DNA from 4 places in the Variovorax sp. R-27 genome. Region 3 is predicted to be linked to each of the others. Evidence: predicted binding sites of a transcription regulator. Region 3 holds the regulator's gene; each other region holds the start of a gene.
What was found. The regulator sigma-54, encoded in region 3, starts transcription at its own class of promoters, with help from an activator protein. The targets are predictions, from matches to a motif close to TGGCANGNAANCTGCTTT.
Positions count from the first base shown of each region.

Region 1: a site for sigma-54 is predicted at 1,009-1,026, ahead of ACN9MV_RS11725 (nitrate- and nitrite sensing domain-containing protein). Genes of this name have one in related genera too.
Region 2: a site for sigma-54 is predicted at 1,604-1,621, ahead of ACN9MV_RS11015 (ammonium transporter). Genes of this name have one in related genera too.
Region 4: a site for sigma-54 is predicted at 1,658-1,675, ahead of ACN9MV_RS01335 (TorF family putative porin). Genes of this name have one in related genera too.

Region 1 is NZ_CP183984.1:2,529,638-2,533,588, forward strand. Features, by position in the region: gene ACN9MV_RS11725 (nitrate- and nitrite sensing domain-containing protein) at 1-978, opposite strand, end outside; gene tsaD (tRNA (adenosine(37)-N6)-threonylcarbamoyltransferase complex transferase subunit TsaD) at 1,098-2,138, shown strand; gene ACN9MV_RS11735 (alpha/beta hydrolase-fold protein) at 2,095-2,829, opposite strand; gene ACN9MV_RS11740 (Hsp20/alpha crystallin family protein) at 3,017-3,388, opposite strand; gene ACN9MV_RS11745 (branched-chain amino acid ABC transporter substrate-binding protein) at 3,513-3,951, shown strand, end outside.
Region 2 is NZ_CP183984.1:2,373,653-2,377,603, reverse strand. Features, by position in the region: gene ACN9MV_RS11020 (succinylglutamate desuccinylase) at 1-220, opposite strand, end outside; gene ACN9MV_RS11015 (ammonium transporter) at 331-1,533, opposite strand; gene ACN9MV_RS11010 (LytTR family DNA-binding domain-containing protein) at 1,685-2,578, opposite strand; gene ACN9MV_RS11005 (acyltransferase family protein) at 2,742-3,951, shown strand, end outside; gene ACN9MV_RS11000 (PaaI family thioesterase) at 3,892-3,951, opposite strand, start outside.
Region 3 is NZ_CP183984.1:646,047-649,997, reverse strand. Features, by position in the region: gene ACN9MV_RS02995 (phospholipase D family protein) at 1-1,394, opposite strand, end outside; gene rpoN (RNA polymerase factor sigma-54) at 1,405-3,006, opposite strand; gene lptB (LPS export ABC transporter ATP-binding protein) at 3,024-3,818, opposite strand; gene lptA (lipopolysaccharide transport periplasmic protein LptA) at 3,815-3,951, opposite strand, start outside.
Region 4 is NZ_CP183984.1:284,903-288,853, reverse strand. Features, by position in the region: gene ACN9MV_RS01345 (ammonium transporter) at 1-301, opposite strand, end outside; gene glnK (P-II family nitrogen regulator) at 331-669, opposite strand; gene ACN9MV_RS01335 (TorF family putative porin) at 737-1,615, opposite strand; gene ACN9MV_RS01330 (YifB family Mg chelatase-like AAA ATPase) at 1,832-3,382, shown strand; gene ACN9MV_RS01325 (serine/threonine protein kinase) at 3,413-3,951, opposite strand, start outside.

The DNA.
Region 1 (3,951 bases), 1.9 Mb from region 3:
GCCGAACTGCGCGGGAGCGGCCGACTGCGCATCGGCGTCGTCGAAGAACAGGGCGCCAGCCTGCGGGGCCAGCGTGTCGAGCAGCTGCCGGTATTCCTGCAGCTCGCTGCGCGCCTGTGCGGTCTTGCGCTCGCACAGCGCGCGCAGGTCGGCGGCCAGGCGGTCCTCGACGATCTTCATGGCGTCGATGCGGCGGGTGCAGCAGTCGAACCAGGCCTGGCTGAGCGGCACGTCAGCCGGCGTGGAGGCGGCGCCGCGCCGGCGGATGCGTTCGAGCTCGGCCACTTCGGCATCGGGCTGGCTGTTGCGCCACAGCGCGAGCACCGCCTCGCCGGAGAAATCGGTGAACACCTGGAAGCAGCGTTCCTGCGATTCGATCAGGTGCAGCCACTGCAGGCGCTGCGCTTCGTCGCTGCGGCCCAGCGCCAGCGCGGCGGAGCCGAAGGCGCGCTCCTGGCCGGCGAATTCCTTGCCCTGCATGAAGTTGAACATCGCGACCAGCAGGCGCGAGATCTCGGGGTCGGTGGCGCCGTCGGCCGCCTCGAACACCACCGACAGCAGGCCCGCGACGAGCTTGGCGAACGCGGCGGTGGATTGCGCCGGCTTCAGCTCGAGCGCATCGATGCGGCGGCGCAGGCCGGGCAACGCGTCCAGACCCGGGAGCACCCATGCGATGCGGCTGAACAGGCGCGCGCTGTTGCCGGCGCCCGCGCCGCGGTGGTTGTCGGCCTCGAGCTGGTCGAAGCCGGCGCGCACCTCCTGCTCCAGTGCGATGCATTCGGCGATCTGCGGGCCGCGCTGGTCGGCGAAGCGGGCGCCGCGAGAGGTGAGGAACATGTTCGACATGCCCCGCTCGCGCTGCAGCGCGTGGACGAGGCGGCCGATCAGGCTCACCAGTTCGCTGGTGCGGGCGAGCTGATCCAGCTCGTCGATTTCGCAGCGACGGGCAGCGATCAGAAAACTCAGTCCGGATTTCATGGTGGGAGGGCGCGGGGCTCTGGCATGGTCGACGCAACATCCGTGCCTCGGGGAGTGGAGAGCGCCGCCGTTTGCCCCTTCGCGGGTGCCGGGGGAGGGCGCCGCCTACACTCGGCGGCATGCTCTTGTTGGGAATCGAATCATCCTGCGATGAAACCGGCGTGGCGCTGGTCGAGTCGCACGGCGACGCGCTGCCGCTGCTGCTTTCGCACGCGCTGCACAGCCAGATCGCCATGCACCAGGCCTACGGCGGCGTGGTGCCCGAACTGGCCAGCCGCGACCACATTCGCCGCGTGCTGCCGCTGACCGAAGCCGTCATGGCCGAAGCCGGCCGCACGCTGGGCGAGATCGACGTGGTGGCCTACACACGCGGGCCGGGCCTGGCGGGCGCGCTGCTGGTGGGCGCCGGCGTGGCCTGTGCGCTGGGCGTGGCGCTTGGCAAGCCGGTGCTGGGCGTGCATCACCTCGAAGGGCATCTGCTGTCGCCGTTCCTGAGCGCCGATCCGCCGGAGTTTCCGTTCGTCGCGCTGCTCGTGTCGGGCGGCCACACCCAGCTGATGCGGGTGGACGGCGTGGGCCGCTACGAGCTGCTCGGCGAAACCATCGACGACGCGGCCGGCGAGGCCTTCGACAAGAGCGCCAAGCTCATGGGCTTGCCGTACCCGGGTGGGCCGTGGCTCGCGAAGCTGGCCGAAGGCGGCAGTGCCACGGCCTTCAAGCTGCCGCGGCCGCTGCTGCACAGCGGCGATCTCGATTTTTCTTTTGCCGGCCTGAAGACGGCCGTGCTCACGCAGGCCAAGAAGCTCGGCGACCAGCTCGAAGCGAACAAGGCCGACTTGGCCGCGTCCACGCAGGCAGCCATCGTCGAGGTGCTGCTGAAGAAGTCGCTTGCCGCGCTCGACCAGACCGGGCTCAAGCGCCTGGTGGTGGCGGGGGGAGTGGGAGCCAACAGGAATCTGCGCGAACAGCTGAACGCCGCGTGCGCCAAGCGCAAGGTGCGCGTGCACTACCCGGAGCTGCACCTGTGTACCGACAACGGCGCGATGATCGCCATGGCTGCGGCAATGCGGCTGCAGTCGGGGCTGTCGCAGGCGAGCGAGCGCTATGCCTTCGACGTCAGGCCGCGATGGCCCATGGCTTCGCTACCGGAGACTGCGTAAGCAGTTGCTTTGATCGGCCGATTGCCGGCAGCGGCAGTACGTCGAGCACGTTGCGCCACAGCTGGCGCCACTGCGGCCAGTCATGGCCACCCTCGGTCGTGAAGACGCGCCCCGGCGGCAGGGCGTCGGCCAGCAGCTTGTGGTTGCTGGCAAAGCGGTCGTCGAGCCCGAAGCCCAGGTAGAGCGGCGGCAGGTTCTGCGACGGCTGGGCTTCCAGGTACTGCTGGAAGAAGGGCCAGAGCTTGCGGTCGGGCTCTTCGTCGGGCTGCGGCCCGGTAGGCGCCTGCCAGGTGCGCAGGCCGCCGGCCTTCTTGATCTCCGCGCCGAGCACCCGGCGTCCCAGGTAGGGCGCGAGCGCCACGATGCCGTCCACCGAGCCCGGCCGCGCCAGTTCGTGAATGAGCGCGCCGAAGCCGCCGATGGAAATGCCCACGAGCCAGATCGACTTGTAGCCCTTGGCGCGCTGCGGCTCGATGACCTCGGTGTGGAGGCGATCGCTCAGCGTCTGTTCGTAGTAGTAGGAAACATCCGCGTCCACCAGCAGGGAGTCGGCCGCCAGATGGCGTTCGCGCACGGCTGCGATGAACCCTTCGCGCTCGAACTCGTCGGGCTTCAGGTACGCCCCGGGCAGGAACACCAGGAGCGTGTCGGATTGTTCGTTGGGGTTGGCGGATTGAAGGTGCGTTTTCATGGTGCCTTTGGGGCACCCGAACCGCACCGTAGCGAGTTCGGTGCGTTTACGAGACGCCCACGAAGAAGAAAGTTCTAAGAAAACGTCACATCATGTGACGTTATCTAGCGCTATTGTGAATAAGGTGCTCGTTTAAAGTCAAAACGAGGCCTTAACTAACATTTTCCTCTTGTGGGCATAGGCCAAATTAGTTGATTTGTAACTGAGTGGCCTGGCTCACGGGGACCAGCTTGCCGAGCTTCAGCGTGAGCACGCCGTTCTCGAGCTTTGCTTCGCTGGTGGCCACGTCGATGTCCTGCGGCAGCTCGTAGGCGGCCTTGAACTGGCGCTTGGCTTCGGCCTTGCTGTCGATGCGCAGCACGGCGCCTTCGATGCTGATCGCGAGGTCCTCGCGCGTGAAACCCGGCACGTCGAGCGAGAGGGTCCAGCTCTTGTCGTCCTGCTCGACCAGCGGCGAGCGGCGGGCACCGGCGAAGGCATCGTTCACGAAGCGTTCGAACGAGCGGTCATAGGCGCGGGGAGCAAAGCGGGCGGTGCGAAGGGTGGGGGCGAAAAACATGATGAAGAACTCCTGAATCAACACAATGGGGACAAGGAATGTGTGTCCCTTACACTGCGCGGCCGTTCAATCGTGAGTGCCGCTTGAGACCTCATCTAGGCGCAGCCGCACGCGTTTCAAGACAATGAATCCCCCCTTTATTTGGCGTCGCGAGGCCTTGAAATTCGCGGCGCTGGCGCTATGCGCGAGGCCCTTCGCCGCGCTGGCACAAGCATCGGTTTCATCGCCACCTGCGCCCATTCGCCTGGCACTCATCGAAAGCATGAGCGGCCCCTTCGCCAACACCGGCGAGGCCGTGTTCCGCAATCTGTTGTGGGCGGTGGAGCGCGTGAATGCGCGCGGCGGCATCAAGCTGCCCGGCGGCGCGCGGCCCCTGCAGCTCGATCGCTACGACAGCAAGGGACAGAACGAAGAAGCGCTCTCCGCGCTGCGCGCCGCGATGGACGACGGCGCGCGCATCGTGCTGCAGGGCAACTCGTCGGCCACGGCCGCGGCGCTGGTCGATGCCATCGACAAGAACAACGAGCGCGACCCGTCGCGGCGCGTGATCTTCCTCAACTACG
Region 2 (3,951 bases), 1.7 Mb from region 3:
CGGTGAGCGTGCCGACCTTCGGGCGCACGTCGTTGTCGAGCAGGTGCGTGGCCGCCGTCATGCCGCAGATCTCGTTGCCGTGCGTCAGCGCGTTGATCAGCACGTGCGGGCCGGGCTTGCCGGACTCGAAGCGGTGCACGTAGTCGACGCCGGTGTTGCCCTTGCGGTAGGCGGAGAGGTCGCGGGGGAGGACTTCGAGGGCGGGGGGAGATTGGGTCATGGGCGTCAGAAAATGGAACGAAGCGGTCCGGCAAGTTTGCTACAGGGCGCGCGTTCGTGCTGAGCGGCCCTGCGCGACGCAAACACAGACCCGCCCTGCCGCACTGGTGACTACCAGTTGACCTCACGCTCCGGCGCAGCCGAGATGTGGTGAATCGACAGATCGGCGCCGTCGTATTCCTCCTCCTGCGACAACCGCAGCCCCAGCGAGGCCTTCAGCGCGCCGTACACCGCCGCGCCCGCCAGCCCCGCCCATGCCACGCCAATGACGGTGCCGATGAGCTGCGCCCACACGTTCACACCGCCAATGCCGCCCAGCGCCTGCGTGCCGAAGATGCCCGCTGCGATACCGCCCCAGGTGCCGCACAGGCCGTGCAGCGGCCACACGCCGAGCACGTCGTCGATCTTCCATTTGTTCTGCGTGAGCGTGAACATCTTGACGAAGATGGCGCCCGCCACGCCGCCCACCACCAGCGCGCCCAGCGGGTGCATCAGGTCGGAGCCGGCGCACACGGCCACGAGCCCCGCGAGCGGGCCGTTGTAGACGAAGCCCGGGTCGTTCTTGCCCATTGCCAGCGCCACCAGCGTGCCGCCGACCATTGCCATCAGCGAGTTGACGGCCACCAGGCCCGAAATCTTGTCGATGCTCTGCGCGCTCATCACGTTGAAGCCGAACCAGCCTACGCACAGCACCCACGCGCCCAGCGCCAGGAACGGAATGTTCGACGGCGGATGCGCGCTCAGCGAGCCGTCGCCCCGGTAGCGGTTGCGCCGCGCGCCCAGCAGCAGCACCGCCGGCAACGCGAGCCAGCCGCCCACCGCGTGCACCACCACCGAACCCGCGAAGTCATGGAACTCATGGCCGGTGAGCGAGGCAATCCAGCCCTGGATGCCGAAGTGCTTGTTCCAGGCGATGCCCTCGTACAGCGGGTAGACGAAGCCGACGATCACTGCCGTGGCGATCAGCTGCGGCCAGAACTTGGCGCGCTCGGCAATGCCGCCCGAAATGATGGCAGGAATGGCCGCCGCGAAGGTGAGCAGGAAGAAGAACTTCACCAGCTCGTAGCCACTTCTTGCCGACAGTTCGGTGGCGCTCACGAAGAAATGCGTGCCGTAGGCCACGCCATAGCCCACCAGGAAATACACGATGGTCGAGACCGAGAAGTCGACCAGGATCTTCACCAGCGCATTGACCTGGTTCTTCTTGCGCACTGTCCCCAGTTCGAGAAAAGCAAAACCGGCGTGCATGGCCAGGACCATGATGGCGCCGAGAAGGATGAACAGCGCGTCTGCGCCCTGTTTGAGTGCGTCCATTGGAGCTTCTTGCTGATTTTTGGTTTGAATTGGTGCGCCGCACCCGAATCACCCGAAGCGGCGGGCCAATGAAGCAAAAATGGTGCCTGAAGCTCTTCTATGGTGCGTTGTGAACCAATAGCGGGCTTTACTCAGCCCGCGATGCACCGGATCAGCCCGCCCCGGCTCGCAGCGCGTCCCGGTAGCGGCGGCTGCAGGGCACGGTAGTGCCGTCGTGCATGTGCAGCCGGGCGTCGCCGCCATCCAGCGGCTCGATTTCCTTGATACGCCCCAGGTTCACTGCGTGGCTGCGGTGCACGCGCACGAAGCGGGCGGGGTCGAGCTGGGTCAGGAAGTCGGTCAGCGTGGCGCGCAGCAGGTAGTCGTGGCCGTTGACGTGCAGGCCGACGTAGTTGCCCTCGGCCTGGAGCCAGTCGATGTCGGTAGCCGCGATGAGGAATTCGCGACGCAGCTTGCGCACCAGAAAGCGCTCGGGGCGCGCAGGCTGCGGGGTTTCGGGTTCGACGGGCTCCGGCTCCGCCGGGGCTTCGGGCGCATCGAGCACCCGTGCCTCGCCCTGCAGCCGCAGCATGAACAGCCGGTATGCCCAGATGCCGAAGACGATGCTCGCGTACACCCGCACGTCCTTCAGGTACTCGTAGCCCCACTGGCTGGCCCAGCCGCCGAAGTCGTAGCGCTCGCCGGCCATGGCATAGACCAGCGCCCGCAGCCCGAACATGCTCACCACGTGGATCACGCTGAAGACCACGCTCGCCACCGCATGCCAGGCCACGAAGCGCAGCACGTGGGTGCGCACCAGCGGCGACAGCCGGCGCTCGACGGCAACCAGCGCCGGAACCAGCAGCAACAGCACCAGGTGGCTCGAACCCTCCCAGGTCGCGACCTCCCAGTTGGCCCGCGGCACGGCGCGCGTGCGCACGTCGACGATCGCCACCATCGTGCTGAACACGGCCTGAAGCGTCATCAGAACGATCCAGAACGCCACCTCCACGTAACGGCGGACTGGCTCGTAGCGCTCGTACAGGTTCTTGCGTGGGTCTCCCATGGCCGGGATTCTCCCGAAAACGGGCCTTGGGGCGGCGAATTTCGTCCCGTTTCATCCCTCTGGGCCACCGCTCGTCACAAAGCGGGGGCGATCCATCCCCCGGGCGTGCCACGCGAGGAGCACGAGGCCGAGCATCGCGGCCTCCAGCTTCAAGGAGCCCCCGATGACCACCCAAAACCTCCCGCCCGACCATCGCCGCCACGACATCGACGCCCTGCGCGCGCTGGCCTTCCTCTTCGTCATCCTCTATCACGTGGCCATGTACTACGTGGCCGACTGGCCCTGGCACCTCAAGAGCCCGCATGCGGCCGAATGGCTGCAGTGGCCGATGCGCGTGCTGAACCTCTGGCGTATGGACCTTGTCTTCCTGATCTCCGGCGTATCGCTCGGCTTCCTCAGCCGGGGCCAGGGCACCTGGGGCCTGCTGCGCAGCCGGGGCCTTCGGCTGATGCTGCCGCTGGCCTTCGGCATGGCGGTGATCGTGCCCTACCAGGCCTATGCGCAGGGCGTGGCCAACGGGCTGGTGGCGCCGGGCTTCGGCGCCTTCCTGCTGCGCTACCTGTCGATGGCCGAGCCGTGGCCGAAGTGGGCCTTCGATGGCGCGGAGTTCGGCATCACCTGGAACCATCTCTGGTACCTGCCCTACCTCTTTACCTACACCGCGCTGGTCGCGCTGACGCTGCCGCTGTGGAACTCCGCCGCCGGCCAGTGGCTGCGCCGCGGCTTCAACGGCCTGCGTGGCTGGAAGCTGCTGTTGCTGCCTGTGGTGCCGCTGCTCGTCTTCACGATGCTGCTGGCCTCGCGCTTTCCGGCCACGCACAACCTGGTGCGCGACTTCCACCTGCACAGCCTTTACTTCACGATGTTTCTCTACGGCTACTGGATGGGCGTGGACACCGGCGTGTGGAAGGAGCTTGAGCGGCTGCGCCGCGTGTCGCTCGCGCTGGCGGTCGCGGTGATCGCCATCTTCATCGCGCTGCGCACAGGCGCGAAGGGCCCGGCCACCGGCCCGCTGATGGACACCCTGCGCATGCTCTACCTGTGGCTGGCCGTCGCCACCATCCTCGGCCATGGCCATCGCCACCTGAACCGCCCGTGGCCCTGGCTGCGCTGGGCCAACGAATCGGTGTACCCGTGGTACGTGCTGCACCAGACGCTGATCATCGTCGGCGTGACCGCGCTGGCTCCGCTCGCGCTCGGCCCGGTGATCGAGCCCGCGCTGCTGGTGGCGTTGACGCTTTTCGGCTGCTGGGCGCTGACGGATGGGCTGATCCGCCGCTTCAACGTGCTGCGGCCGCTGTTCGGGCTGAAGCTCAGGCGCGCGGCTTCAGCTGAAGCTCGTCCACGGGAACGAGGATTGCGTTCCCCGTCGC
Region 3 (3,951 bases):
TCGGGGCTGCGGATGAAGAGACCGATCTCGGTGTTGTGCGTCTCCGAGCGCGGATCGAAATTCATCGAGCCGACGAAAAGAATGCGCCGGTCGATCACCGCCGACTTGGCATGCAGCCTGCCCACCGAGGTGCCGAACAGGCCGAGCCGCACGCTGCGCCGGGTGCGCGTGGAGCTCAGTTCGTAGAGGTCGGCGCCGAGCTTGAGCATGTCGGGCCGGTAGCGGCGGTAGGCGGTGTGCACCAACGGCTCGTCGGTGGCGGCCAGCGAATTGGTGACGACGCTGATCTTCACGTTGCGGCCGCGGATCTCGCGCATCACCTCCAGCCCCGAGGCGCCCGGAATGAGGTAGGGCGAGACGATGGTCACCTCGGAGCGCGCACGGCGCATCTGCTCGACCACGTTGTAGCGCACGCTGTCGACGTCCAGCAGCGGCACGCCGCCGTATGAGGCGGTCTTGCCGATCACGCGCTCGGGCGAATCGGCGTAGGCCTCTGCGGTGGCCCAGATCAGTCCGAGCTTGCCGGCGTTCAGGTCTTCCGCCATCGGGCTGTAGCCAAGCAGGTCGTTAGGTGCGGGCGGCGGCGGCGGTGGCGTCGTGTCGGGGCCGGTGGCGATGTCGAAGCGCTTCTGCAGCTCCTCGCGCGACAGGTCGCTGGCCACCACCGACTGGATCGGCCGCACGTAGATGCTGTTCCAGTACTGGTCGAACAGGCTGCCCAGCCGCGGGATCAGCGCGCCGGTGACGAAGGTGTCGAGGTCTAGAAAGTTCTCACCCGCCGTGCGCCTGAAATACTGGTTGCCGATGTTGCGCCCGCCCGCCACCGCCATCGCGCCGTCGGCAATGAACAGCTTGTTGTGCATGCGGCGGTTCACGCGGCTGAAGTCGAAAAGCGACGCGCTGAAGCGCTTCAGCAGGCTGCCGCGCCCGGCCGGGAACGGGTTGAACAGGCGCAGCTCCACGTTGGGCGTGGCGGCCAGGCCGAGCAGCAGCTCGTCTTCGCCGGAGGTGTAGAGGTCGTCCATCAGCAGCCGCACGCGCACGCCGCGCTGGGCGGCGTCGCGCAGGGTGCGCATCAGGTAGCGGCCGGTCTCGTCGTTCTCGATCTGGTAGTACTGCACGTCGAGCGTGCGCTGCGCGCGACGGGCCAGCTGGATACGGGTGTCGAAGGCGAAGTCGCCGCCGGGCATGAGGCGAAAGCCGCTCAGGTCGGGGTCGGGCTGCGAGGCCAGCGCGATCTTGCCGAGCGCGGTGTCGGCTGACACGGCCATGGCCTTGGTGGGCGGGCGCGGCGCCTCGTCGGGCAATGTGGCGCAGCCTGCGAACAGCAAGACCGCCGCCATGACGAAAACCCAATGCCCACAACGCGAAAGCGACGGCAGGCGGCGGGTCATCGGTGGCTTTCTACAGGGCCTTGCGCAGGTTGGCGGGCGCGATGCGCAGCGCCTCGCGGTACTTGGCCACAGTGCGGCGCGCGCACTCGATGCCCTGCTCTTTCAGCATCTCGGAGATCTGGCTGTCCGACAGCGGCTTCTTGATGCTCTCGGAGCTGACGAACTGCTTGATCAGCGCGCGCACCGCAGTGCTCGACGCATTGCCGCCGGTCTCGGTGCCGAGCGCCGAGCCGAAGAAGTACTTGAGCTCGACCGTGCCGAAGGGCGTGGCCATGTACTTGGCGGTGGTCACGCGCGAGATGGTCGATTCGTGCAGGCCCAGCTCGTCGGCGATCTCGCGCAGCACCAGCGGGCGCATCGCGAGTTCGCCGTGCACGAAGTAGCTCTTCTGCCGCTCGACGATGGCGTTGCTCACGCGCAGGATGGTGTCGAAGCGCTGCTGGATGTTCTTGATGAACCAGCGCGCTTCCTGCAGCCGCTGCGACAGCGCCTGGCTGCCTTCGCCCTTGTGCGACTTGAGCGCACCGGCGTAGATGTCGTGCACGCGCAGGCGCGGCATCACCTCGGGGTTCAGCATGACGCGGAACTTCACATTGGTGCCGCGGCCCGTCTTGGTGACGATCACGTCGGGAATGACGATGTTGCGCTCGACGTCGACGAAGCGCCGGCCCGGCTTGGGCTCGAGCCGCGCGATGATCTGCAGCGCCGAGCGCACCAGCTCCTCGTTGCTGCGGGTGAGCGTGGCCAGGCGCTTGAAGTCGCGGCGCGCGAGCAGCTCCATTGGCTGCTTGCAGATGGCGATGGCGGTCTTGCGGACCAGCTCTTCCTCGTCGGTCTCGTCCTCGCGGGCCAGGGCGCGCAGCTGGATGCCCAGGCATTCGCCGAGGTCGCGCGCGCCGACGCCGGCGGGTTCCAGGCTCTGCAGCAGGCCGAGCGCCACCTGAAAGTGATGCACGAGGTCGTCGAACTGGTCGTTGTCGTCGCCGGCCAGGCCCGAGGCCAGTGCGGGCAGCGAGTCTTCCAGGTAGCCGTCGTCGTTGAGCGATTCGATGAGAAAGCGCAGCGCGGCGCTGTCGTTCTCGTTCAGGCGCAGGCTCAGGGCCTGGCGGTGCAGGAAGGACTGCAGCGACTCCTGGCTGCGCGCGAGTTCGGTGGCGTCGGCACGTTCGTCGTCGCCGAGGTTGTTCTGGCGCGCGGGTGCATCGCTGCCCCATTCGCTGTCGTCGGGCGCCATGTCGACGGTGCCGTCGCCTTCCCAGTCGGGCTCGCGCTCGGTGATTTCGGCAGCGGGGCCGTCGGTGTCGGCCGTGGTGGTGGTGCTGGTTTCGGTGGAAGCAGTGGACGTGCTGGCGGCGGGCGAAGCGAAGTCGCTTTCGCCGTCGCCGCTATCGCCGCCGTCGTCGCGCGGCACCGGGGCATCGGCCGTGTCGAGCCCGAATTCCTCGCGCGCCGCTTCTTCCGCAGTGCGCTCGAGGAACGGGTTCTCGTCGAGCATCTGCTCCACCTCCTGGCTCAGTTCGAGCGTGGAGAGTTGAAGCAGCCTGATCGACTGCTGCAGCTGTGGCGTCAACGCCAGATGCTGCGAGACGCGAAGGGATAGCCCTTGCTTCATGGGAACCGCTCCCGCCCTTACATGCGGAAGTGTTCGCCCAAGTACACCCTGCGTACTTCGGCGTTGTCGACGATCTCCGAGGGTGTGCCTTGTGCCAGCACATGCCCGTCGCTGATGATGAAAGCGTGATCGCAGATGCCCAGCGTTTCACGCACGTTGTGGTCGGTGATGAGCACGCCGATGCCGCGCTCCTTCAGGAAACTGATGATCCGCTGGATCTCGATCACCGCGATCGGGTCGATGCCGGCGAAGGGCTCGTCCAGCAGGATGAAGCGCGGCTGCGTAGCCAGCGCACGCGCAATTTCGACGCGGCGGCGCTCGCCGCCCGACAGCGCGAGCGCGGGCGAATCGCGCAGGTGGTCGACGCGCAGGTCGGCCAGCAGCTCGGCCAGGCGCTCGTCCATGTGCTGCTTCGACAGCGGCGCCATCTTGCCGTTCTCGTCGGGCTCGCTCTGGAGCTCGAGCACGGCGCGCACGTTTTCCTCGACCGTGAGCTTGCGGAAGATCGAGGCTTCCTGCGGCAGGTAGCTCAGGCCCATGCGGGCGCGGCGGTGGATCGGCATGTGGGCGATGGGCTCGCCGTCGATGCTGATGTCGCCCGCGTCGGCGCGCACCAGTCCCACGATCATGTAGAACGAGGTGGTCTTGCCCGCGCCGTTCGGCCCGAGCAACCCGACGACTTCGCCCTTCTGCACGTCGAGCGAGACGTCTTTCACGACCGTGCGGCTGCCGTAGCTCTTCTTCAGGCCGCGCGCGATCAGGCGGCTGCCCGGTGCGCCGTTGGCGTCCTGCGTTCCTGCGGTTTCGATCACTTGCGGGTTTCTCCCTGGTCACTGAGCGTGGTGCTCTGGCGCAGGCCCTTGCCGGGTGCGGGCGTGGGCGCCGGCGGCGCCGCCTTCGCGCCGGCCGGGGCCGAGGCACCGGCTGCCGGTGCGGTGGCGGCCT
Region 4 (3,951 bases), 360 kb from region 3:
CCAGGCCACCGTAGAACAGCGCGAGGCCGGGAATGGTCATCAGGATCACGAGAAGCGTCGAAGTCAGCATCCAGGCGGTGTCGCCGGAGTCGATCTTCGGAGCGGGTGCGGCTGCGGGCGCCGCGGGAGCTGCGTCGGCGGCAGCGGCCGGAGCTGCTGCGGCTGCAGGCGCGGCAGCGGGGGCCGATGCCGACGCGGCCGGTGCTTCGGCCGTGGCCGCAGCGGGGGTTTGCGCGAAGCCGGCAGTACCGGCAGCCAACACGCTCAAGCCGAGCGCAAGAGAGACAAGCAGTTTTTTCATAATCGTTGTTCTTTCGGGCCTGGACTCGATCAGAGGGCTTCGCGGCCCGTTTCGCCGGTGCGGATGCGCACGACTTGTTCGAGGTTGTAGACAAAAATCTTGCCGTCGCCGATCTTGCCGGTGCGTGCCGCGCCTTCGACAGCCTCGATCACGCGATCGACCAGGTCGTCGGAGACGGCCGCTTCGATCTTGACCTTGGGCAGGAAGTCGACCACGTACTCCGCGCCGCGGTAGAGCTCGGTGTGGCCCTTCTGGCGACCGAAGCCCTTGACCTCAGTGACGGTAATCCCCTGCACGCCGATGGCCGACAGTGCTTCGCGCACCTCATCGAGCTTGAACGGTTTGATGATGGCTGTGACCAGCTTCATGAGTTTTCTCCTTCGGATGGAAATGGAATAGCGCGGCAGCTTGGGCCGCACCTCGTTGTTGTATGGATTACAGCGTCTTCGTCAGCGTGAGGATGAAGCGCGCCTTGTTCGGCGAGTAGGTCGTCTGGCCGAAGGTGCCGAAGCCGAGGTCGACGCCCGGGTTGGCCACCGCGAGGTACGAGCTCTTCTTGTTGGCGCCCTGCACCGAGCCGGTCAGCGACAGGCCGTTGCCGAAGTCGTAGCTCGCGCCGACGTTGTAGTCGACGTAGCTCTTGTAGCCCAGGCTGCGGATGTCGCTGGACATGTTCGTGTAGCCGATCGCCGCCTTCAGCGTGACCTTGGGCACGATTTCCTTGCTGTACGACAGGTTCAGGTAGCCGGTGTTGGTGCCCTTCAGGCCCGAGCCGGCCTTGTTGCCCGCGTAGCCGAAGTAGTCCTTCGACACGGTGTGCGAGTACTTGGCGGTGAACGAGCCGAGGGTTTCGTTGGCGTAGGTGCCGGCAACGTACAGCTCGGTGGTGTTGCCCGCGGAGTTGCCCGGGTAGATGTAGGTGAGCGCACCGACGTCCATGTCCAGCGGGCCGGCCTTGAACTTGTAGCCGCCGTACACGTCCATCTCGATGCTGTTGCCCTTGAGCCAGTTGACGCTGGAGTTCCAGTTGCCCACGTAGAAGCCGCTGTCGCCGAAGGCGTAGTCCAGGCCGCCTTGAATGGCGGGCTTGAACCCCTTGGTCTTGGCGTAGTCGTTCTTGCCGATCATGTCCTGGTCCTGGCCACGGAACTTGTAGTTCGTGGTGATGGACACGTTGCCCGTGAGATTCGGGGCGGGAGCGGCTGCCGGTGCTGCTGCGGCATCCGTCGTTGCTGTTTGCGCCAGGGCTGCGCCCGAAGCGGTCAATGCAGCGGCCAGAACGATCAGCGCCTGGGCGGCGGTACGGTGCGTCATCAGGGAACTCCTCGCAAGTGTGTTGTTGGACCTGTGAGGCTCAAAGCAGGGAGCGTGCCAAACTGCACAAATACCGGTCATAACCACCCCCGCCCCCGCATTGGTTGAGAGCCAAATCGTTACAACGTCTGTTGCGAGTGGTTGCAGATATCCGGTGCGCCGCACCACCGCGGACATGTCGAAGATAGGCGCACCATCTTGGGGAGAGGGAGAAGAATGGGATTGTCTTTGGTGCAGAGCCGCGCCTTGCTGGGCCTGGAAGCGGCCAGTGTCACTGTCGAGGTGCATCTGGCGAACGGTTTACCCAGCTTCACGCTGGTCGGGCTGGTGGAAACCGAGGTCAAGGAGGCGCGCGAACGGGTGCGTTCGGCGCTCCAGAACGCGGGGCTGGAGTTTCCGAACAACAAGCGCATCACGGTGAACCTTGCGCCGGCCGACCTGCCGAAGGACTCCGGGCGCTTCGATTTGCCCATTGCGCTGGGCATCCTCGCGGCCAGCGGGCAGATCGACAACGCCCGGCTCGCCGGCCACGAGTTCGCCGGGGAGCTGTCGCTGTCCGGCGAGCTGCGGCCCGTTCGTGGTGCGCTGGCCATGGCACTGGCGCTGCACACGCGCGGCGTTGCCACGCGGCTGGTGCTGCCCCTGGAGAGTGCACAGGAGGCCGCACTGGTGCCGGGCGGTGAGGTGTATGGCGCGAAGCACCTGCTCGATGTGGTGCGCCAGTTCATCGCCGAAGGCAGCGATGCCGCATCGCAGCTGCCCGAATCGCCAGACGACAGTGGCTGGGCGCGCGTCCAGGCCGCGCCCGGCGCGATTCCGCCGCAGTACGCAGACCTGTCTGAAGTGAAGGGACACGCCGGCGCCAAGCGCGCGCTCGAAATCGCGGCGGCCGGCGGCCACAGCCTGCTGATGGTGGGCGAGCCGGGTTCGGGCAAGTCGATGCTCGCGCAGCGCTTCGCGGGCCTGCTTCCGGCGATGCACATCGACGAGGCACTGGAAAGCGCGGCCGTGGCCAGCCTGGGCGGGCGCTTTGCGACCGAGCGGTGGATGAGCCGCCCGACGTGCTCACCGCATCACACATCGAGCGCGGTGGCGCTGGTCGGCGGGGGCTCTCCACCCCGGCCCGGAGAAATCTCGCGGGCGCACCACGGAGTGCTCTTTCTCGACGAATTTCCCGAGTTCGCCCGCTCGGCACTGGAGGCGCTGCGCGAGCCACTGGAGACCGGCACCATCACCATCGCCCGGGCCGCGCGGCGCGCCGAATTCCCGGCGCGCTTTCAGCTGATTGCCGCCATGAACCCCTGCCCTTGCGGTTATCTGGGCTCTTCGTCGAGACCCTGCCGCTGCACACCGGACCAGGTCTCACGCTACCAGGGCAAGCTCAGCGGCCCGCTGCTGGACCGCATCGACTTGCACATCGAAGTGCCAGCGGTGTCGGCGCAGTTGCTGCTCGAAGCGCCGCCCGGTGAATCGACCGACAGCATCCGCACCCGCGTGGTCGATGCGCGCGAGCGTGCGATACGGCGGCAAGGCCACGCCAACCAGTCGCTGCAGGGCTCTGCCGTCGACCGGCATGCCGTGCTCGACGACGCGGCGCGCAAGTTCATGTTCAACGCGGCGAACAAGCTCGGCTGGTCGGCGCGCAGCACGCACCGCGCGCTCAAGGTGGCGCGCACGATCGCCGATCTGGCCGGGGCGGATGCGGTGCAAGCGGCGCACGTGGCGGAGGCGGTGCAGTACCGCAGGGCACTGCGCGGCGCCAAATGAACGCGGGAGCCAGCCGCGGCGCAGACCGTACTACTTGAACTCGTGGCTCACCACAGGCGCCGACTTGCTGTCCTGCACCGTCACGCGCTGCCGGAACACCTCGAGATCGCCGTTGCGCACTTCGATGTTGTAGATGCCCGGGCGCAGCGACAGCGACTTGAGCGGCGGGCTCACGCCGCGGTCCGCGCCGTCGACGAACACCTGGCCCCAGGGGCGGACGTTGAACAGCACCCGGCCCATGCCGGGCGAGGCCGCAGGCGTGGCGGGAGCGGCAGCAGGTGCGCCCGGCGTGCCGGCGGGTGTGGCACCCGCCACGGTCGTCGTCGTGGTCCCAGGCGGCAACGTGCCGGGCGCGACGGGCACTGACGGCGGCGAGAGCCGGTTGATTTCGGCGATTGCATTGCGCGCCTCGCGCGCATGCACGCCGCGGCGGTAGCGGCGCAGGTAAGCCTCGTAGCCTTCGCGCGTGTTCTCGGTCTGCGCGAGGTTCCAGTCTTCGGCTTCGGCGGTGGCCAGCGCGGATTCGGGCGGCGCGGCCGGTGGGCCGACCGGCACGTTCTCCAGCGGTG